One region of the Pseudomonas sp. P108 genome, then DNA from elsewhere that is predicted to be linked to it. Evidence: predicted binding sites of a transcription regulator. Region 1 holds the regulator's gene; each other region holds the start of a gene.

The links. Region 1 encodes sigma-54, which starts transcription at its own class of promoters, with help from an activator protein. Its sites were predicted from a motif close to ANTGGCATNNANNTTGCTNT; they were not measured.
Region 2: glnK (P-II family nitrogen regulator) is a predicted target of sigma-54. The motif match lies at 3,764-3,783, and genes of this name have one in related genera.
Region 3: QOM10_RS09195 (circularly permuted type 2 ATP-grasp protein) is a predicted target of sigma-54. The motif match lies at 4,204-4,223, and genes of this name have one in related genera.
Region 4: glnA (type I glutamate--ammonia ligase) is a predicted target of sigma-54. The motif match lies at 4,221-4,240, and genes of this name have one in related genera.

The regions. Positions count from the first base shown of each region.
Region 1 covers NZ_CP126691.1:1,095,569-1,101,263, reverse strand. Annotated here, with positions in the region: gene QOM10_RS04640 (KpsF/GutQ family sugar-phosphate isomerase) at 1-732, shown strand, start outside; gene QOM10_RS04635 (KdsC family phosphatase) at 732-1,256, shown strand; gene lptC (LPS export ABC transporter periplasmic protein LptC) at 1,265-1,837, shown strand; gene lptA (lipopolysaccharide transport periplasmic protein LptA) at 1,824-2,369, shown strand; gene lptB (LPS export ABC transporter ATP-binding protein) at 2,369-3,094, shown strand; gene QOM10_RS04615 (RNA polymerase factor sigma-54) at 3,282-4,775, shown strand; gene hpf (ribosome hibernation-promoting factor, HPF/YfiA family) at 4,849-5,157, shown strand; gene ptsN (PTS IIA-like nitrogen regulatory protein PtsN) at 5,169-5,633, shown strand; gene rapZ (RNase adapter RapZ) at 5,636-5,695, shown strand, end outside.
Region 2 covers NZ_CP126691.1:6,396,569-6,402,263, reverse strand. Annotated here, with positions in the region: gene QOM10_RS28485 (YifB family Mg chelatase-like AAA ATPase) at 1-417, opposite strand, end outside; gene QOM10_RS28480 (hypothetical protein) at 590-760, opposite strand; gene QOM10_RS28475 (N-acetyltransferase) at 795-1,247, opposite strand; gene QOM10_RS28470 (HigA family addiction module antitoxin) at 2,218-2,430, shown strand; gene QOM10_RS28465 (Bro-N domain-containing protein) at 2,425-2,946, opposite strand; gene QOM10_RS28460 (accessory factor UbiK family protein) at 3,311-3,571, opposite strand; gene glnK (P-II family nitrogen regulator) at 3,986-4,324, shown strand; gene QOM10_RS28450 (ammonium transporter) at 4,363-5,695, shown strand, end outside.
Region 3 covers NZ_CP126691.1:2,072,529-2,078,223, forward strand. Annotated here, with positions in the region: gene QOM10_RS09160 (long-chain-acyl-CoA synthetase) at 1-89, shown strand, start outside; gene QOM10_RS09165 (ankyrin repeat domain-containing protein) at 187-705, shown strand; gene QOM10_RS09170 (hypothetical protein) at 838-1,368, shown strand; gene QOM10_RS09175 (PLDc N-terminal domain-containing protein) at 1,440-1,631, shown strand; gene speE (polyamine aminopropyltransferase) at 1,868-2,743, shown strand; gene QOM10_RS09185 (hypothetical protein) at 2,980-3,213, shown strand; gene QOM10_RS09190 (ribonuclease E inhibitor RraB) at 3,423-3,770, shown strand; gene QOM10_RS09195 (circularly permuted type 2 ATP-grasp protein) at 4,256-5,665, shown strand; gene QOM10_RS09200 (alpha-E domain-containing protein) at 5,678-5,695, shown strand, end outside.
Region 4 covers NZ_CP126691.1:385,403-391,097, reverse strand. Annotated here, with positions in the region: gene QOM10_RS01730 (YkgJ family cysteine cluster protein) at 1-299, shown strand, start outside; gene typA (translational GTPase TypA) at 592-2,412, opposite strand; gene thiI (tRNA uracil 4-sulfurtransferase ThiI) at 2,552-4,006, opposite strand; gene glnA (type I glutamate--ammonia ligase) at 4,335-5,695, shown strand, end outside.

The sequences.
Region 1 (5,695 bases):
AGCCATGGCGACATGGGCATGATCACTCGTGATGACGTGATTCTGGCCCTGTCGAACTCCGGCTCGACCAACGAAATCGTCACCCTGCTGCCGCTGATCAAACGTCTGGGTATCCAGCTGATCAGCGTCACCGGCAACCCGCTATCGCCGCTGGCCAAGGCGGCCGAGGTCAATCTCAACGTTCACGTCGAACATGAGGCCTGCCCGCTGAATCTGGCGCCGACCTCCTCGACCACCGCAGCGCTGGTCATGGGTGATGCGCTGGCCGTAGCGTTGCTGGAGGCGCGCGGTTTCACTGCCGAAGACTTCGCCTTTTCTCATCCGGGTGGCGCCCTTGGCCGTCGCCTGTTGCTGAAAGTGGAAAACGTCATGCATGCCGGTCAGGAGTTGCCGCAAGTACAGCGCGGCACGCTGCTCAAGGACGCACTGATGGAAATGACCCGTAAAGGTCTGGGCATGACCGTCATTCTTGAAACTGACGGCAAACTCGCCGGGATCTTCACGGACGGCGATCTGCGCCGCACGCTGGATCGCAGCATCGACATTCGCAGCGCCACCATCGATCAGGTAATGACCGCTCACGGCAAGACTGCCCGGCCGGAAATGCTGGCCGCCGAGGCCCTGAAAATCATGGAAGACCACCGAATCAACGCATTGGTAGTCGTAGACGAGGAAGATCGCCCGGTCGGCGCCTTCAACCTCTCCGATCTGCTGCGCGCAGGAGTCATGTAATGAGTAACGATCTGCTGCAACGCGGCAAAGCGATCAAACTGGCGGTTTTCGACGTCGACGGCGTTCTCACCGACGGGCGCCTGTACTTCCTCGAAGACGGCAGTGAGTTCAAGACCTTCAATACCCTCGATGGCCAGGGCATCAAGATGCTGATGAACGCCGGCGTGCAGACCGCTATCATCAGCGGTCGCAAGACCCCGGTGGTCGAGCGTCGCGCGAAAAACCTCGGCATCCCCCACCTGTTTCAGGGGCGCGAAGACAAATTGGTCGTTCTCGACGGTCTTCTCGAGCAACTGGGCCTAAGCTATGAAGAGGTTGCCTATCTCGGTGACGACCTGCCCGATCTGCCGGTGATTCGTCGCGTAGGTTTAGGCATGGCCGTGGCCAACGCCGCCGACTTCGTCCGCGAACACGCCCATGGCGTGACCCGCGCTCGCGGTGGTGAAGGCGCCGCCCGCGAATTCTGCGAATTGATCCTGCGCGCCCAGGGCCGCCTCGATGCGGCCAACGCCGCGTACCTGTGAGCCAAACCATGTTCAGCAAAAAATTTCGTAACTTCCTGCTGTTCGGCTGCATCGCTGCGATTTTCGCCGCGGTCGGCTATTGGAATATCAGCCCGGAACGCTTTCTCGACAAACCACCGGTCACCTCGGTGGAAACGCCTATCGACTGGTATGCGACCAACACGCACACCCTGCAATATCTGCCGGATGGCAAGGTGCAGTATGAAATGACGTCGGAAAAGGCCGAGCACGTAAAGGCAACCGACGTCACGCTGGTGACCAAACCCGATCTGAACATGTACCGCGGAACGGACTTCCCGTGGCACGTGACCAGTGAGCGCGGTGAAGTGAACTCAGGCGGCACCGAAGTCGAGCTGATCGATTCGGTACGCGTTGCGCGCACCGACGAAAAGAAGCGTGACATCCTGATCACTTCCACGCGCATGACCGTGTTCCCGCAGCAGGAATATGCGCAGACCGAGCAACCCGTTAGAATCGACGGCGCTGGCGGTGTATCGACTGGCGTTGGAATGAAAGCGTACCTGAAGGAAAGCAGGATACACCTGCTATCGAACGTAAGAGGACAGTATGAGGCTCGTTAAAACCCTCCCTATTTTGCTCAGTCTGGGCGCAGCACTGGGAAGCGTGAGCGCCTGGGCTCTGCCGAACGATCAGCAGCAACCTATCCGCATTCAGGCCGACGACGCCCAACTGGATGACAAGAACGGCATCGCTACCTATAAAGGTGATGTGATCATCACCCAGGGCTCGATGATCGTTAAAGGCAACACGGTCACCATGACTCGCGCGCCGAATGGCGATATCGACGTAGTGACCTCCGTGGGCAACCTGGCTTACTTCGAGCAGCTGCAAACCCAGGGCGACACCAAACCGGTTCAAGGCTACGGCGTGACGATTCAATACCACGCCCAGCAAAACCGCGTCGTGCTGATCGACAAGGCCAAGGTCGTCGACAAAGACGGCAACGTCACTCAGGGCGAGAAAATCGTCTATGACACCGTGAAGAAACTGGCCAGCGCCGGTCGCGCTACCGGCAGCAAGGTCACCGAGGCGCGTCCGCGCATCGACATGGTGATCCAGCCGAAGAAGAAAACCGACGAGAAAACCCAGTAATGGCAACTCTGAAAGCTCAGCACCTGGCCAAGGCCTATAAAAGCCGCCAGGTCGTGCGTGACGTCAGCCTGTCGATCGACAGCGGCCAGATCGTCGGCCTGCTCGGCCCGAACGGTGCCGGCAAGACCACGTGCTTCTACATGATCGTCGGCCTGGTACAGGCCGATCAGGGCCGCGTACTGATCGACGATCTGGACGTCAGCCATCAGCCAATGCACGGTCGCGCCAAGGCCGGTATCGGCTATCTGCCGCAAGAAGCGTCGATCTTCCGCAAACTGTCGGTGGCCGATAACATCATGGCCATCCTCGAGACCCGCCAGGAACTCGACAAGGCCGGCCGTCGCAAGGAGCTGGAAAGCCTGCTGCAGGAATTCCACATCAGCCACATCCGCGACAACCTCGGCATGAGCCTTTCCGGTGGTGAACGCCGCCGGGTGGAAATTGCTCGCGCACTGGCGACTGCACCGAAATTCATCCTGCTCGACGAACCGTTCGCCGGTGTCGACCCGATTTCGGTCGGCGACATCAAGCAGATCATCCACCACCTCAAGGCCAAGGGTATCGGTGTGCTGATCACCGACCACAACGTCCGTGAAACGCTGGACATCTGCGAAACCGCTTACATCGTCAACGATGGTCAACTGATCGCTGAAGGCGATGCAGAAACCATCCTGGCCAACGATCTGGTCAAGGAAGTGTATCTGGGCCACGAGTTCCGCCTGTAAGCGCAACAGTGCCCGGTGCGCCGCCGGGGCGCTGTATCGATTCAAGCAGGATTTAATCCGCTTTAATTGTTACAGCGCTCTAGGCAAACACTTCAGTTTCAGGCATATAATTTGCTTAAGTTTGGCGCCTCGGCGCCCTGTAGTGGATGGCGCATAGCGCCGGCGAATAAGGTGTTAAGCCCCTGCCATGAAACCATCGCTAGTCTTGAGAATGGGCCAGCAGCTGACGATGACACCGCAGCTGCAACAGGCCATCCGCCTGCTCCAATTGTCGACCCTGGATCTGCAACAGGAAATCCAGGAGGCGCTGGAATCCAATCCGATGCTCGAACGCCAGGAAGAAGGCGAAGACTTCGATAATTCCGACCCCATGGCTGACAACGCCGAACAGAAGCCCAACACCGAGATCCAGGAACCGTCCTATCAGGAAACCGCCCCGACGGTCGACAACCTCGAGGACGGCGAATGGAACGAGCGCATCCCCAACGAGCTTCCGGTCGATACCGCCTGGGAAGACGTCTACCAGACCAGCGCCAGCAGCCTGCCCAGCAACGATGATGACGAGTGGGACTTCACCACCCGCACCTCTGCCGGCGAGAGCCTGCAAAGCCATTTGCTGTGGCAACTGAATCTCGCACCTATGTCCGATACCGATCGCCTGATCGCCGTGACCCTGATCGATTGCATCAACAATCAGGGCTACCTGGACGAAACCCTCGAAGAAATTCTTGAGGCGTTCGACCCGGAGCTGGACATCGAACTGGACGAAATCGAAGCCGTCCTGCACCGCATTCAACAGTTCGAGCCGGCCGGCATCGGCGCGCGCAACCTCGGCGAATGCCTGCTGCTGCAATTGCGCCAGTTGTCGGCCAAGACACCTTGGCTGGCTGAAGCGAAACGCTTGGTCAGCGATTACATCGACCTGCTGGGCAGCCGCGACTACAGCCAGTTGATGCGCCGCATGAAGCTCAAGGAAGACGAACTGCGTCAGGTCATCGAACTGGTGCAGAGCCTTAATCCGCGCCCAGGTTCGCAGATCGAATCCACCGAAGCCGAATACGTTGTGCCTGACGTCATTGTGCGCAAGGACAATGAGCGCTGGCTGGTCGAGTTGAACCAGGAATCGGTGCCGCGCCTGCGCGTCAACGCCCAGTACGCCGGTTTCGTCCGTCGAGCCGACACCAGCGCCGACAACACCTTCATGCGCAACCAGTTGCAGGAAGCCCGCTGGTTCATCAAGAGCCTGCAGAGCCGCAACGAAACCCTGATGAAAGTTGCCACCCAGATCGTCGAGCATCAGCGCGGTTTTCTGGAGTACGGCGACGAAGCCATGAAGCCGTTGGTCCTGCATGACATCGCCGAAGCGGTCGGCATGCACGAATCGACGATTTCGCGGGTGACCACCCAGAAATTCATGCATACCCCGCGCGGTATTTATGAGCTGAAATACTTTTTCTCAAGCCACGTCAGCACTTCCGAAGGCGGCGAATGCTCGTCCACGGCGATCCGCGCGATCATCAAAAAACTGGTTGCCGCGGAAAATCAGAAAAAGCCGTTGAGTGACAGCAAGATCGCTGGTTTACTGGAGGCACAAGGCATTCAGGTGGCTCGCCGCACCGTCGCCAAGTACCGCGAATCCTTAGGGATCGCGCCTTCGAGCGAACGCAAGCGGTTGATGTAAGCCACGTTACAGCGTTCCAGTGGCAGGCTATCCAGCCTGCCGCTTTATGCACTGGCAACGAAGGAGAAGCTGTATGCAAGTCAACATCAGTGGACACCAACTGGAAGTGACCGAACCTCTGCGCGGCTACATCAATGAGAAACTTCAACGATTAGAGCGCCATTTCGACAAGATCACCAACGTGCAAGTCACGATGTGCGTCGAAAAGCTTAAGCAGAAAATCGAAGCCACCTTGCATATCCCCGGCAGTGAAGTGGTCGCCAACGCAGAACATACCGATATGTATGCCGCGATCGACGCCTTGACCGACAAGCTGGATAAACAACTCAAAAAGCATAAGGAAAAGACCCAGAGCCTGCTCCAGGGCGCGACCGGTCGATAACCCCCCATTCCATGATCCGACTTGAAAGTATCCTGACCCCCGGCCGTTCCCTCGTGAACGTGCCGGGTGGCAGTAAAAAGAAAGCCCTCGAACAAATTGCCAACCTGATCGCCCGCGAAGTGCCGGATCTGGCCATGCAGGATGTCTTCGAGGCGTTGATTGCCCGTGAAAAACTCGGTTCCACCGGTTTTGGTAACGGCATCGCCATCCCCCATTGCCGCCTCAAGGGTTGCCAAGCGCCGATCAGCGCGCTGATGCACCTTGACGCTCCGATCGATTTCGACGCCATTGACGGCGCTCCGGTTGACCTGCTGTTTGTTTTGCTGGTCCCGGAAGCCGCCACCGATGCGCATCTGGAGTTGCTACGTCAGATCGCCAGCATGCTGGATCGTAAGGAAGTGCGCGAAAAGCTGCGTAGCGCACCGAGTAGCGAAGCCTTGTATCAGGTCGTCCTGAGCGAGCAGAACGGGCATTAATCATGCGTTTGATCATCGTCAGCGGCCGTTCCGGCTCGGGTAAAAGCACGGCTCTGGATGTC
Region 2 (5,695 bases), 1.3 Mb from region 1:
CGGCACCACCAACGCACGACCCGCCTTGCGCGCCGCCAACGCTGCCGGCAACACCCCGCGCACCGCCCTGACTGCGCCGGACAACGCCAACTCACCCAGACATTCCACATCATCCAGCGTCAGACACGGCACCTGCACACTCGCCGACAGAATCCCCAAGGCAATCGCCAGATCAAACCGCCCGCCATCCTTGGGCAGATCCGCCGGCGCCAGATTCAAGGTGATCCGCCGCGCCGGAAACTGCAGCCCGGAATTTATGATCGCGCTGCGCACCCGATCCTTGCTCTCCTTCACCGCCGCCTCGGGCAGCCCGACCATAGTCAGCGACGGCAGACCGTTGGCCAGATGGACTTCGACGGTGACAGCGGGGGCTTCCACGCCTATCTGGGCGCGACTGTGGACGATGGAGAGGGACATGGTCGTTCCTTGAGCTGAATCGGGGAGCCGCTTCCTGCGGGTTTTTTAAGGGTAGTCTGGGGAGAGGGCGTTGGTCGGACAGTTTTAAGGGCGAACTTTCACTGGATGTTGCTGAAGGCACTAATCCTCAGGCATAAAAAAACCGCCTGTTTGGCGGTCATTTTTGCGGTACTCAGGTTCCACCACCGGCGAGCCAGCCATCGGGCTCCATTTCCTTGCCATAGGTAGCGGCCACTTTCAGAAAATGCCGCTGACTGGCTGAAACTCTGTCCGGCAAACCGAGTGTCTCGGTACCTGGTTTGGAAACCCGTGCCGGTTGGGTTTTCTGCTTCTTCTGCTTCATAAACACCTCACGTGCCGGGATGCTTGATTCGATCTTATTGGTCGTCCAATGGAAAGACAAGGCGACCGGTTGTATCAAAATAAAATCCCAGCGTTTGATAGTAAGGGATGGCACCTGAATCTGGCTCTTGTACTTCGATTTGTGTGCACCCCAGCTTCCGGGCGTAGAACTCTGTTGTCAGCAATGCCATAGGAGCGATCCAGCCCCGCAAGATATTCGTCTTGCAGGTGTGTCCCTGCAAAAGGACGATTTTCATGCAGATCGTGCTTCTTCGCGGCGTTGCGTAGCACAGTCCGCACAGTTCTTCTTCGTACCAGAACGCCAAGTCCAGCCCTTTTGCATCTTTGGTCTTCCAGTCCAAAACAGCGTCCCATGGATACCCAACGGGGCCGGTCCACTGGTGGAATGCGTTGATTGCTACTGGAGTAATCGGATCGATCCTGAGTGATAGAGCATCAACTCCAGCTGCCAGGGCTTCTGGGTCCATGGACATTGTTTGATGTGCGAGTTTTCGGGATTCAGATTTGAGTGTCTGATTTCGAAGTTCGGTACCTTTGCCTTTTCTTCGCATCGTCTTGTTCTGTGGGATCAATCTGCAGACGATATCGAAGGCATTGATGCTTACGTAATCAGACGTAGGGGACGGTCCTCGTAGGACTGTGCTTGCGTTAGTGAAGGACGTTGGAGATGGCCAGTTCAGGGTGTGAGAGGGCGGAGAGGCAATACTTTATACCGGCATGGATGAGGGTTTTGCGCTGCTCTCGATCGTAAATGAGCTTTGACTCCTGAGCGGTACTGAAGGATCCTCACGTCCGAGGACTGCAACTGCGCATTCGTCGGGACTGGGCATCAGCAAAAGCTCCCCCGCATTTTTGGCAGCAGAGAAAGCTGGTTTCTCTGAAGTAGTGACGACGGGCTAGCCTGTCGGATTCTGAACCCAAGGCCGTAAAGCCAGGAGCTAAAGAATCGCTGCGACTATTCCTCCGAACAAAAAAAGGCGCCCTATGGACGCCTTTTTTATTTTTCACTCAGGACCTTCTACCGGCCAGCGCGCCGCTTGGCTCAAGCGCTGGCCCACATGTAACAGCAACTTCAATAAAACGCCGTTGGTTGGCTGACATATCCCCAGCCAAACGGAGTGCTTCGAGGTGCAAATCAACAATCTGAAATAGCTTTTCCTTCCTCTTCTTATCCTTCACAGATACCTCCATCTTGATGGGCGTATTTCGTTTGCCAATGTAATGACATGCGTAAGGGCTGCGTAACTGGGCGCAGACGCTGATGTTAGTAGGGCCATGCCCTAATAGTTGTAGGACGCCGGCGAAAGGGGGGTGAAGGTCTTGTATCCGGGAGTCGGATGCTCCAGTTTGGCCACTCAACGCAGCCTCTGGAGGCGAAAAATGGACCGCAATGGTATGCGCCCGATTCATCCGGGCGAGGTTCTGAGTAAGTAATTCATGGAGCCGTTGGGCATGACTGTCATGGATCTGGCCATGCCCACGAACTGGCCCGAAAATGAGATCGAAAAGCTTGTGAAATGCCACCTCAGGATCTGCGCCGATCTGGCAATCAGCCTTGCCACTCATCTCAACACTACGCCTGAGTTCTGGATGAATCTTCAGTCGACTTACGATTTGCGCAGGGCCCAGCTCCGGCATGCGGGTTTATAGCGATTGCAGCATCCGCGAAGCCCTTTTCCACCATGGCCCCGTTATTGGGCGCTTGGTCTGTTCCCGTTCCACCACCATCAGCGGCACATCCTGCAACCGTATCCACGGCTGGTTATTCCAGTGCAACAAACTCAACGACATATCCGGCCAACTGAGCAGGCTCAGGTGTGGGCGTTCGCTTGTGCTGGGATGTTGGGCGTCGCGCAGGGTAGGGATGACCTGGTGGGTGATCCATTCGCGCAGTGCCCGGTATTCGGGGCAGTAGTGGTAGACGAGGAGGGCGTAGATGCCGGATTCGCTGATCAGCAGGGTGTTTTCGATCTGCTTGTGGATCAGGGTTTTGCGGGTTTGGTATTGGTCGGGGTCGAGTTTTCGCAGCATGCGTTCGTTGAGGTAGATGTGCAGCAGGCGACTCAGGTCTCGGGCGCAGAACCAGGGTTGGTTCTGGATGAGGAGGGCGTGGAGGGGGAGTTTGTGGCGGGTGAAGATGTAGGGCTTTAAATAGGTTTCTTCCATGGTGCAGTTCTCGAATTCGAATGAAGAAAACTGCCTCTGATCGTCGCCAAACGATAGGGGTGGCAGCTATGCGCAGGTTGGCGAACCGGTGAATCCGGAACCGGCAGACCCTAAGGTCTCCCACGCACAGCCGCCATAATTCGAGATGGGAAAAGTCCCAGGGTCGAACATGGTCGCAATGCGTCGAACTCTATCCAGGTCGCCAAACCCGGTGCTGAACATTCAGCATCGGGTGAGCTTAGAAACCTGGGCTTTTCGGCGCAATCGGACGGCGGTGGTGCAGGTTGTAGGACGTTGCCGGGATGGTTGAAGGGCTGGAGATCAAAAGATCACAGCCTTCGGCAACTCCTACAGGGGGCGCGGATTATTCAGCGGGCGGCGTCAGCTTCGCTTCCATCTCGGCAACCTTGGCTTCAAGGCTTTCGAGGCGAGCGCGAGTACGCGCCAACACAACCATCTGGCTATCAAACTCTTCACGGCTCACCAAATCGAGTTTGCTGAAGGCACTCTGCAGCAGCATCTTGAACTGGCTTTCGATTTCGGCTTTCGGCAGCGGGGTGTCGCCGTTGAACAGGCGGGAGGCGGTGCCGCTCAGGGCGTCGAGGAAGTCTTTGGGCGCGAGCATGGTGAATGTCCTGGAAACAATGGCCGGCAGTGTATCACGCAGTGTCTATAGTCAATCTCGTGGTCAGGGATGCACGCTTTTCGCGCAGGCGGATGGACGGCGACGCACCGTTGTTGTGCGTATCCGGATGGCGTTTTGGGTGCAATGGCTTGCAGCAGCGGCCAAGGGATTGAAATCAGGGGATTTTGGCGAGATGGCAAGGTTTCTGCTTAGTCACCTTCGACCCATGCACTGATGCAGTCGCTGTGACGAATGCAGTGCGGCAGACGGAGCGGGGAGTTTCGTCAGCAGCGGTTAGCTGGCGTCAGTCGGGCAGGTAAGGCCGACGATGCGTTACAAAGCCAGGCACTGCGCTTAGACTTGAGTCGGGTTTGTTTTCCTGGGGCAAGTCCACCAATTCGGGAGAGAGTTTTCATGAAGCTAGTCACTGCCATCATCAAGCCGTTCAAGTTGGACGACGTGCGCGAGTCGCTGTCCGAAATCGGCGTGCAGGGCATTACCGTTACTGAAGTCAAAGGCTTCGGCCGGCAGAAGGGTCACACCGAGCTGTATCGCGGCGCGGAATATGTGGTCGATTTTCTGCCCAAGGTGAAAATCGACGTGGCCATCGACGACAAGGATCTGGATCGGGTTATCGAGGCGATAACCAAGGCGGCCAACACCGGCAAGATCGGTGACGGCAAGATCTTCGTGGTCAATCTGGAACAGGCGATTCGCATCCGTACCGGCGAAACCGATACCGACGCGATTTAACCGCCGCCACAAACCCCAACGCCCCAGGAGAAAACAATATGACTCTGCGTAAATTCGCAGGGCTAGGAGCCCTGTTGTCCATCGTAATGCCAAGCCTTGCAATGGCGGCAGACGAAGTGGCGGCCCCAGTCCTCAATTCCGGCGACACTGCCTGGATGCTGACCTCGACGGCACTCGTGCTGTTCATGACCATCCCGGGCCTGGCGCTGTTCTACGGCGGCATGGTTCGCTCGAAAAACATTCTTTCCGTGATGATGCAGTGCTTCGCCATTACCGGTCTGATCAGCATCCTGTGGGTCATTTATGGCTACAGCATTGCGTTCGACACCACCGGCATGGAGCAGGGCGTCGTCAACTTCAACTCGTTCTTCGGCGGCATGGGCAAGGCGTTCCTCGCCGGTGTCACGCCTTCGAGCCTGACCGGCCCAGCGGCTCTGTTCCCTGAGGCGGTGTTCATCACCTTCCAGATGACCTTCGCGATCATCACCCCGGCGCTGATCGTCGGTGCGTTCGCCGAGCGGATGAAGTTCTCCGCGATGCTGATCTTCATGGGCATCTGGTTCACCCTGGTTTACGCACCGATCGCGCACATGGTCTGGTCCGGCAACGGCGGCCTGATGTGGGACTGGGGCGTACTCGACTTCGCGGGCGGCACCGTGGTGCACATCAACGCCGGTGTCGCCGGTCTGATTGCCTGCCTGGTATTGGGCAAGCGCAAAGGCTTCCCGACCACCCCGATGGCCCCGCACAACCTCGGTTACACCCTGATGGGTGCGGCGATGCTGTGGGTCGGCTGGTTCGGCTTCAACGCCGGCTCCGCTGCAGCGGCCAACGGCACCGCCGGCATGGCGATGCTGGTCACTCAGATCGCTACCGCTGCCGCCGCACTGGGCTGGATGTTTGCCGAGTGGGTCACCCACGGCAAGCCAAGCGCGCTGGGCATCGCTTCGGGTGTGGTTGCCGGTCTGGTAGCGATCACTCCGGCAGCCGGCACCGTGGGCCCGATGGGCGCACTGGTGATTGGTCTGGCGGCGGGCGTGGTGTGCTTCTTCTGCGCCACCACCCTGAAACGCAAACTCGGTTATGACGATTCCCTGGACGCGTTCGGCGTGCACGGTATCGGCGGTATCCTCGGCGCGATCCTCACCGGCGTCTTCGCTGCGCCGGCGCTGGGTGGCTTCGGCACCGTGACCGATATCGGTGCGCAAGTGTGGATTCAGGTCAAAGGCGTGGGCTTCACGGTGATCTACACCGCGATCGTCACCTTCATCATCCTCAAGGTACTCGACGCTGTGATGGGTCTGCGTGTGACCGAAGAAGAAGAGTCGGTCGGCCTCGATCTGGCACAACACAACGAACGCGGCTACAACC
Region 3 (5,695 bases), 980 kb from region 1:
TCTACGCATGGCTGCCTGGCACGCAGACTTACGTTCGGGTCACCGATGAGGTGCTGGCGGAAATTCATCAAGGCAAGCATCGTTATTGAATCTGGCTATGAGTCGGCTTGAGAAAAAGGGGGTGACAGCCACCGTCTCGCTCGGGAAACTGTCGGCTTTCCGATTGACCGAAAGTGGAGTTGCCCCATGTCCGACCAAAGCCGCCAGATGACCCCTGAAGAAGCTGCCGAATTCACCGAGCAGGTTTTCAACAAGGCGCGCGACGGTGATGCCGAGATGCTCGATCGCCTGGTCACCGCCGGTTTGCCGGTCAACCTGAAAAACAGCAAGGGTGACACGCTGCTGATGCTGGCCAGTTACTACGGCCATGTCGATGCGGTGAACGTACTGCTTAAACACAAGGCTGACCCGGAAATGCGCAATGGCAACGGCCAGAGCCCGATTGCCGGTGCGGCGTTCAAAGGCGATCTGGCGGTGGTCACGGCGTTGGTCGAGGCGGGCGCCGAGATTGAAGGCTCGTCGTTCGATGGACGTACGGCGCTGATGATGGCGGCGATGTTCAACCGTGTTGAAATCGTTGATTACCTGATCAGCAAAGGCGCCAACGCGCAAGCCAAGGACGCCAACGGCGTGACGGCGCTGGACGCGGCCCGCACCATGGGCGCGGTCGACACCACCGCACAGCTGGAAAAACTGTTGGGTTGATAAGATCAGAAGATCGCAGCCTGCGGCAGTTCCTGCACGGATCCCTTGTAGGCGCTGCCGCAGGCTGCGATCTTTTGCTTTGTGCGCTATCCTCCGCGCCCTCGAAATTCACCTGCCACAGGATCCGCCCTCATGAAAGCCGCACTCGCCGAACTCATCAGCAAAATCAGCTCCGGCTGCATGGGCGAGGACGAGATCCTGAAAGTCGCCGACGAAGCGGCGCAGGCCTACGCCGATGCTGATGCCTTTCTGACCGCCAACCCCGACATCAACTACGACGAGACCTTCCCGATTCCGCTGGGCGAGTGGGTCGTGGTCGGCAGCCTGCCGGAAACCGTGCTGTTCCAGGCAGACACCTATGTCGACCTGTTCGCGCAGATCGTCGCCTCGTTTGGCCCAGGTGTGGATTTCAACCTCAAGCCCAAGCAATTGGCCAAGACCGAAGCCCTGACTGCACTCAACCGCATCCAGGTGCAGATGAGCAGCATGAACAAGGAAAACGGCGGCTACACGCTGATGAACTTCAGCCAGTTGCTCGACGACGAACTGCAGATGGTTTTGGTCTACGGCAACGACGTGCCTCGCGTACTGGAGTTGTGCGCCGAGGTCGGCATCGCCGCCGCTCCTTCGCTGGAAGCCTTGAAGATCGCCGTTCACGTCTGAACGCAATAAAAGGGAACCCTGCGCGCGACCGTCTATCCTAAAAGTGCATGCCACTATTCTGGAGCGACACCATGGGTTCCACGTTCAACGGTCTGATTGGCCTGATCATTCTTGCCCTCGACATCTGGGCCATCATCAACGTGTTGAAAAGCGGCGCGACCACCGGGATGAAAATCGTCTGGGTGCTGCTGATCATCCTCCTGCCGGTGCTGGGCCTGATCATCTGGGCGATCGCCGGACCGCGCGGCAACGTGCGGATCTGAATCAGCTAACACCGCAATACCCCTGTAGGAGCGAGCCTGCTCGCGAACGCGGTAGATCAGTCATCGACAATGTTGGCTGACACGCCGCCTTCGCGAGCAGGCTCGCTCCCACATGGGATTGTGGTGGGCCGATGAAGTGAGGTTCGACCTGTCATCTTCGGCAACGTAGAATGCGCGCCTTTCCCGGGCAATCGTCCCCACGATTGACGCCCGCGCATTCATCGGAGCACTTCACCATGACCGTTACCAAAACCAGCGAGTACCTGGAAACCCTCTACGAAGGCTACGGCCAGCGTTTTCGCATGGAAAAACTGCTGCACGAAGTGCGCACCGAACACCAGCACCTGGTGATCTTCCAGAACCCGCGCATGGGCCGTGTCATGGCACTGGACGGCGTGATTCAGACCACCGAAGCCGACGAATTCATCTACCACGAAATGCTCACCCACGTGCCGATCCTCGCCCACGGCAGCGCCAAGCGCGTGTTGATCATCGGCGGTGGTGACGGCGGCATGCTCCGTGAAGTGACCAAACACGCCGGCGTCGAGCACATCACCATGGTCGAGATCGACGGCACCGTGGTCGACATGTGCAAAGAGTTCCTGCCGAACCATTCCAGCGGCGCCTATGACGATCCGCGTTTGAACCTGGTGATCGACGACGGCATGCGTTTCGTCGCCACCACCACGGAAAAATTCGACGTGATCATCTCCGACTCGACCGACCCGATCGGCCCGGGCGAAGTGCTGTTCTCGGAGAACTTCTACCAGGCGTGCCACCGCTGCCTGAACGAGGGCGGCATCCTCGTGACCCAGAACGGCACGCCGTTCATGCAGATCGACGAAGTGAAAACCACGGCCGGTCGCCTGAACAGCCTGTTCCCGGACTGGCACTTCTATCAGGCTGCGGTGCCGACCTACATTGGCGGCTCGATGACCTTTGCCTGGGGCTCGACCAACCCGGCTTACCGCAAGCTGAGCCGTGAAACCCTGCAACAGCGCTTCATCGGCAGCGGCATCGTCACCCGCTACTACAACCCGGAAATCCACATCGGCGCGTTCGCCTTGCCGCAGTACGTGCTGCAGGCGATCAACAAGCCAAGCAACGACTAAAAGAACACTGCAACTCCCCTGTGGGAGCGAGCTTGCTCGCGAAATCGGACTGTCAGCCAACATATTTGTTGAATGAAAAACCGCTTTCGCGAGCAAGCTCGCTCCCACATTTGCTTCCCCGTAATGTAGATTTCGTTTTATTCATGTTCGTGCGCTGTAATCCTTTTGAACCAACTTTCGGCGCACCAGTCGATTTAGGTGTAAGCCCATTTGCGGGTTTGATCGAGGAGGCACCGATGCAAAAGTGGAAAGTCACTTTCGTGGACGATCATGGTGAAATTGTCGATGAGGTGTTCGAGCGCGCGGAATGCCCCAGCGACGATGAGGCCGCTCGATTGATCAAGGCACGGCTCCTGCCCGTCGCCGCCGAACTGGATCTGAACGATCTGGAAGGGCGCACCGCCGATGCTGGCGTCAAAAGCCTGAAAACCCAGAACAGCATCGAAATCCGCAGCATCACCCCAATCTGAAAATCTTCCTTCATCCGAAGCAACCAGGCCTTGGCAGCAGCTCTATCTTGGGGCTACTCTGCAAGCGAGATCAGCGAACGGATCGCTAAGGTCTGGTCTTGTCAGCTACATGCTTGTTCCCGCGTGCAACCACGTTGCCGTCGTACTTTGGCCAGAGGCCCGGGGCGGGAATACGGAAAGTCTATCCATCTATGCGAGGGGGACGATTCATGAGCACAGCCTATCAAGAAGACATCAGCAGCAATGTTCTGCGCCGCATGAAAGAAGGCGGTTTCGATTTTTCCCGATTCCATCCCATCGAGTTCTACGCGATTTTCCCGGACGAGGAGCGGGCGCGCAGGGCGGCAGGCAAATTTCGCGGTGAATCCATCAATGCCCAGGTCAGCGTGCGTGATGACGGTGCGTGGGCGCTGGAATTAAGCAAAGTGATGTACGCGACCTATGACGATATCGGCGACTTCGAGCAGGGATTCTCTGCCGTGGTTGAGCCTCTGGGCGGCATTATCGAAGGCTGGGGTGTGAAACAGGAGGTGCGCAACCGCCACCGTTTGAACTGATCTCTGGTTCCATTTGTTGAACAACGGCTGACCTTCGGGTTGGCCGTTGTCATTTCCGGCGTAAGCAAACGCTGTGGCAAAACCCTGAAACAAGAAACCGAGGCAAAAAAAAGCCACCGGAGAGGGTGGCTAAAAGGGAAGACCGATAAGGAGAGGAAACCGGTCAGGGTTACAGCGGGGCGGGCTGCCGAGGCAATCCCGATCAGTTGAGCTGGGCGCTTCGTGACGTGGTAGTCGGCGAAGTTTGCAGCGAATGCGCGGATTATCCGCAGGCAGCGCCGGGCAGTGAAATCAACTCTGACTATGCTGGTGATAGGCGATGCAGTGCGTCGCAATGAAGCGGGGGCAATCCGGTTGGGGCATTTGCCGCACAGGAATGGTGCGGTGTCTGTAGCGTGAATATCCAACCGATTGAAATCAAAGCGTTTATGCCGATGGCACGGGCCTTGCGAAGGCCTGTAGGTCCGGGTGACAAGGAGTACGGCATGATCCGCACCTATTTTGATGAGATGTACGATGCCGGCGGCCAGGTTCGCCCGCATTATCGGGAGTTCGCCCGATGGCTGGCCGACACGCCTGACGAGCTGCTGGCTCAACGGCGACGCGAGGCCGATCTGCTGTTCCATCGCGCCGGCATTACTTTCACGCTCTATGGGGATGAGCAGGGCACCGAGCGCCTGATTCCCTTCGACACCATTCCGCGCAGCATTCCCGCCAGCGAGTGGCGGATCGTCGAGCGCGGCTGCATCCAGCGGGTCAAGGCGCTGAACATGTTTCTCGCCGACCTCTATCACGAGCAGCGCATCATCAAGGCCGGGATCATTCCTGCCGAACAGGTGCTGGCCAACGAGCAATATCAGTTGGCGATGCAAGGTCTGGATCTGCACCGCGATATCTATTCGCACATCTCCGGCGTCGATCTGGTGCGCGATGGCGACGGCACCTATTACGTGCTTGAAGACAACCTGCGCACACCGAGCGGCGTCAGCTACATGCTCGAAGACCGCAAGATGATGATGCGCCTGTTCCCGGAGCTGTTCGCCGCCCAGCGCATTGCGCCAATCGATCACTACCCGAACCTGCTGCTCGACACCCTGAAGAGCTCGAGCCCGATTGACGACCCGAGTGTGGTGGTGCTGACGCCGGGTCGCTTCAACAGTGCATTCTTCGAACACGCGTTTTTGGCGCGGGAAATGGGCGTGGAGCTGGTCGAGGGCGCGGATCTGTTCGTGCGTGATGACAAGGTCTTCATGCGCACCACCGACGGCCCGAAAGCGGTGGACGTGATCTACCGCCGGCTCGACGACGCTTTCCTCGATCCTCTGGCGTTCAACCCGGACTCAATGCTCGGCGTGCCGGGGCTGCTGTCGTCCTATCGCTCGGGCAACGTAGTACTGGCCAACGCCATCGGCACCGGTGTGGCGGACGACAAATCGGTGTATCCGTTTGTCACTGACATGATCCGTTTTTATCTCGACGAAGAACCGATCCTGAAGAACGTGCCAACCTGGCAGTGCCGCAATCCGTCTGAACTTTCCCATGTGCTGGCCAATCTTCCAGATCTGGTGGTCAAGGAAACCCAAGGCTCCGGCGGGTACGGAATGCTGGTGGGTCCGGCGTCGACGACGGCCGAAATCGACGCGTTCCGCGAGCGGATCAAGGCCAAGCCCCACGCGTATATCGCGCAACCGACGCTGTCGCTGTCGACTTGTCCGACCTTTGTCGAAAACGGCATTGCGCCGCGCCATATCGACTTGCGTCCGTTTGTCTTGTCCGGTCGCGAAACCCGCGTGGTGCCCGGCGGTTTGACCCGCGTCGCGCTGCGCGAAGGCTCTCTGGTGGTGAACTCCTCCCAGGGCGGCGGAACCAAGGACACCTGGGTGGTCGAGGATTGAAGGAAGCTTGCCATGTTAAGTAGAACTGCC
Region 4 (5,695 bases), 710 kb from region 1:
GCATCGGTGTGGTCGACGAGTTCGAACTGGGTGACCCGCCAAAGAACATCGCCAAGCGTCTGCAAAAGGAAGGCCTGGTTGAACGTTTCAATCAGAAGTCCGGCATCTTCACCCTGCAGCGCATGAGCAACAACGATTGCTACTACCTGGATCGTAAGAGCCGCCTGTGCACCATTTATGACAAGCGCCCGGACACTTGCCGCAATCACCCGAAGATCGGGCCGCGGCCGGGGTATTGCGCGTACAAGCCGAAGGAAGTCGTGCGCGAGCAGAATTTCCGCGCGATCGAGAAGTTTTAAACGCTTACCCTCATCGGAACGCCGCCCGCCCAGCCCTCTCCCGGAGGGAGAGGAAGCCGACCGAGGTGTCTTGCGCCTGACACCGACCTGAAAAATCCAGTCGATTATAGATTCGGTACAGCCCCACCAGGTCGACGCATTTCTAAAACATCCCCCAATCAGTCCCCTCTCCCTCCGGGAGAGGGCTAGGGTGAGGGGCTCTTGATCTTCAAGACCCAACCTGCTTTCCCCCAGACAAACAAAAACGCCCCCGGTCTCGCGACCGGGGGCGTTTTTTCAAGCTCGGGCTAAGTTACGCCTTGGCTTTCTTGGCAGCGCGGGTACGCTCGCTTTCGTCCAGGATCTTCTTGCGAAGACGGATGGACTTAGGAGTAACTTCGCACAGCTCGTCTTCCTGGATGTATTCCAGAGCCTGTTCCAGGGTGAAGCGAACAGGTGGAACCAGAGCGATGGTTTCGTCTTTACCCGAAGCACGCATGTTGTCGAGCTTCTTGCCTTTGGTCGGGTTTACACCCAGGTCGTTGTCGCGGCTGTTCTGACCAACGATTTGACCGTTGTAGATCTCCTGGCCGTGTTCTACGAACAGCTTGCCACGAGCCTGCAGGGTTTCCAGCGAGTAGGTCAGTGCCTTGCCGGTTTCAACCGAAACCAGAACGCCGTTCTGACGGCCGGACATGTGGCCCGACTTGACGGTGTCGTAGCGATCGAAGATCGAGGTCAGGATGCCAGCACCGTTGGTCAGGGTCAGGAACTGGTTACGGAAACCGATCAGACCGCGAGCAGGGATGTTGTATTCCAGACGAACACGGCCTTTGCCATCCGGCACCATGTTGCTCAGGTCGCCCTTACGCAGACCCATCTCTTCCATGACCTTGCCCTGAGCTTCTTCAGGGATGTCGATGGTGACGTTTTCGAACGGTTCTTGTTTAACGCCGTTCACTTCACGAATGATTACTTCAGGACGGCCCAGGGCCAGCTCGAAGCCTTCGCGACGCATGGTTTCGATCAATACCGAGAGGTGCAGCTCACCACGGCCGGAAACCTTGAACTTGTCAGCGGTGTCGCCTTCTTCAACGCGCAGTGCAACGTTGTACAGCAGCTCTTTGTCCAGACGGTCCTTGATGTTACGGGACGTCACGAACTTGCCTTCTTTACCGCAGAATGGCGAGTCGTTTACCTGGAAGGTCATCGAAACGGTTGGCTCGTCAACGGTCAGAGGCTTCATCGCCTCGACAGTGTCCGGGTGGCACAGGGTGTCGGAGATGAACAGCGAGTCCATACCGCTGATGCAAACGATATCGCCTGCTGCAGCTTCTTCAACGTCGATGCGGTGCAGACCGTGGTGACCCATCAGTTTCAGGATACGGCCGTTACGGCGCTTGCCGTCGGCACCGATCGCCACAACCGGGGTGTTCGGCTTGACGCGGCCACGAGCGATACGGCCAACGCCGATAACACCCAGGAAGCTGTTGTAGTCCAGAGCGGAGATCTGCATCTGGAACGCGCCATCACGGTCAACAGCCGGAGGCGGAACGTGGTCGACTACCGCTTGGTACAGCGGGGTCATGTCTTCAGCCATGGCGGTGTGATCCAGACCGGCAATGCCGTTCAGGGCCGAGGCGTAAACAACCTGGAAGTCCAGTTGTTCTTCGGTAGCACCGAGGTTGTCGAACAGGTCGAAGATCTGGTCCAGAACCCAGTCCGGACGCGCGCCTGGCCGGTCAACCTTGTTGATTACCACGATCGGACGCAGGCCGGCTTCGAAAGCCTTCTTGGTCACGAAACGGGTTTGCGGCATAGGGCCGTCTTGAGCGTCAACCAGCAGCAGAACGGAGTCGACCATCGACATTACGCGTTCAACTTCGCCGCCGAAGTCGGCGTGGCCCGGGGTGTCCACGATGTTGATGTGGTAGCCGTTCCAGTTGATGGCGGTGTTTTTCGCCAGAATGGTAATACCGCGCTCTTTTTCCTGGTCGTTGGAGTCCATCACGCGCTCGTCGTTGAGCTCGTTGCGCTCCAGAGTGCCGGATTGACGCAGGAGTTTGTCTACCAGGGTGGTTTTACCATGGTCAACGTGGGCAATGATGGCGATGTTGCGTAGATTTTCGATCACTTGTGTATCTCGATCAGAGGATTCGGTTTGCTGACAAGTCTTGGCAGCGATTAGCAGTAGTGTCCGGCATGGCCGTTACAGCTTGACGGCGGTGTCGGGGGGCCGGTGACGCAGGCCACAGGCAAACAGCCCCGGGCACTTAGCTCGGTCGATAAACGCGCACATTGGCATGCCCCTCACTGAGCAAATGGTGAGCATGCAGGCGACTCATCACGCCTTTGTCGCAATACAGCAGGTACTGGCGAGTCGGATCCAGCTCCTTGAAACGAGCGTTCACTGCGTAGAACGGCATCGTCTGTACTTCTACGCCAGCGAGTTCCAGCGGCTCATCCTCGGCGGCATCCGGGTGACGGATGTCGATCACGATCTGGCCGGCCAGTGCTTCGCTGACTTCTTCAATCTGTACGTCCTGGCCCAATTCGTCGATCACCCGATCGATCGGCACCAGTTTGGCGTTTTCGAGCGCACGCTCGAGGACCGCCATGTCGAATTCTTTCTCTTCGTGCTCAACGCGACCGCGTTTGGCGGCGGTCTTCGGATTGACCGAAATAACGCCGCAGTATTCCGGCATGTGCCGGGCGAAATCGGCGGTGCCGATCTCGTTGGCCGTGTCGATGATGTCCTGCTTGTGCGCCACGATCAGCGGACGCAGGACCAGTTTGTCGGTCACGCAGTCGATCACCGACAGGTTCGGCAGCGTCTGGCTCGACACCTGGGAGATCGCCTCACCGGTGACCAGCGCTTCGATGTGCAGACGGTCGGCGATGTTGGAGGCCGCGCGCAACATCATACGCTTCAATACGACGCCCATATGACTGTTATCGACTTTGCCGAGAATTTCGCCCAACACTTCTTCGAACGGAACACTGACAAATAGCACGCGTTGCGAGCTGCCGTACTTCTTCCAGATGAAATGCGCGACTTCCATCACGCCCAATTCATGGGCACGACCGCCCAGATTGAAGAAGCAGAAGTGCGTCATCAGGCCGCGACGAATGATCTGGTAGGCCGCAACCGTCGAGTCAAAGCCGCCGGACATCAATACCAGCGTCTGCTCCAGGGCGCCGAGCGGGTAGCCGCCGATGCCGTTGTGCTGGCTGTGAATGACGAACAACCGTTTGTCGCGAACTTCGATACGGACTTCGATTTCCGGCGCTTTCAGGTCGATACCGGCGGCACCGCACTCACGGCGCAGCTTGCTGCCGACGTATTTTTCGACGTCCATCGAGCTGAAGGTGTGCTTGCCGGCACGCTTGCAGCGCACCGAGAAAATCTTCCCGGCCAGTGCATCGCCGTAGTGCTGTTTGCACTTCTCGGTGATGTCGTCGAAGTCGCCCAGCGGGTACTCGTCGATCTGCAGGAAGTGCGCGATGCCCGGCATGCAGGTCAGGCGCTCACCCATCTCTTTCAAGGCTTTGGGGTCGGTAACGCGGGTTTCCAGCTCGAGATTGTCCCACACACCGTTCACCACCACGGCCGGGTCCAGGTCGCGGAGCACGGTGCGGATGTTCTTGGCCAGCTGGCGGATGAACTTCGTCCGGACAGGTCGGCTTTTGATGGTGATCTCGGGGAAGACTTTTACGATTAGTTTCATGAAAACAGCGCGCGAACGGCCAGCCGAAAAAGGGGGGCGCGGATTATAGCGGAAATTGCTCAAGGTTTAACCAGTTAATGTGCAGAAGGTTTTGCACGCACCAAAACAGGTCATTTTCGTTTTACGACGCTACATTAAAGGGCGAGATTTTCCGCATTCAGGCGCTTTGCACCTTAATAAGCGTGAATCTGGGGCAAAAAACCCATGCTGGGGCACTGGCATGCAATTTGCTCCCTTGTGAGGCAGGTTGCCTTGGCAGAGTATTCGCGCCGGCATCACCCAAATTCAAGGGCATCCACTACCAAGCCCGAAGCCACCCGGAGGACATATGTCGAAGACGGTTCAACTCATCAAAGATCATGACGTCAAGTGGATTGATCTGCGCTTCACGGACACCAAAGGCACTCAGCACCACGTGACCATGCCGGCTCGCGATGCGCTGGATGAAGACTTCTTCGAAGTCGGCAAGATGTTCGACGGTTCCTCCATCGCTGGCTGGAAAGGCATCGAAGCCTCCGACATGATCCTGATGCCGGTTGACGAAACTGCCGTTCTCGACCCGTTCACCGAAGACGCCACCCTGATCCTGGTGTGCGACATCATCGAACCTTCGAGCATGCAAGGCTACGACCGCGACCCACGTGCGATCGCCAAGCGTGCTGAAGAACACCTGAAAGCCACCGGTATCGGTGACACCGTGTTCGCCGGTCCAGAGCCAGAATTCTTCATCTTTGACTCGGTGAAATTCAAGTCGGACATCTCCGGCTCGATGTTCAAGATCTACTCCGAGCAAGGTTCGTGGATGTCCGACCAGGACATCGAAGGCGGCAACAAGGGTCACCGTCCAGGCGTCAAAGGCGGCTACTTCCCGGTGCCACCGTTCGACCACGACCACGAAATCCGTACCTCCATGTGCAACGCACTGGAAGAAATGGGCCTGACCGTCGAAGTTCACCACCACGAAGTGGCGACTGCCGGTCAGAACGAAATCGGCGTCAAGTTCAACACCCTGGTGAAGAAAGCCGACGAAACCCAAACCCTGAAGTACGTTGTGCACAACGTTGCTGACGCTTACGGCCGCACCGCGACCTTCATGCCGAAGCCACTGTACGGCGACAACGGTTCGGGCATGCACGTACACATGTCGATCTGGAAAGACGGCAAGAACACCTTCGCAGGTGAAGGCTATGCCGGCCTGTCCGATACCGCTCTGTACTTCATCGGCGGCATCATCAAGCACGGTAAGGCCCTGAACGGCTTCACCAACCCGGCGACCAACTCCTACAAGCGTCTGGTACCAGGCTTCGAAGCTCCAGTGATGCTGGCCTACTCGGCTCGCAACCGTTCCGCTTCGATCCGTATTCCTTACGTGTCGAGCCCGAAAGCCCGCCGTATCGAAGCCCGCTTCCCGGATCCGGCTGCCAACCCGTACCTGGCCTTCGCAGCACTGCTGATGGCCGGTCTGGACGGTATCCAGAACAAGATCCACCCAGGCGACGCGGCTGACAAAAACCTGTACGACCTGCCGCCTGAAGAGGCGAAAGAGATCCCGCAAGTTTGCGGCAGCCTGAAAGAAGCCCTGGAAGAGCTGGACAAAGGCCGCGCGTTCCTGACCAAGGGCGGCGTGTTCTCCGACGACTTCATCGACGCTTACATCGCGCTGAAATCGGAAGAAGAAATCAAGGTTCG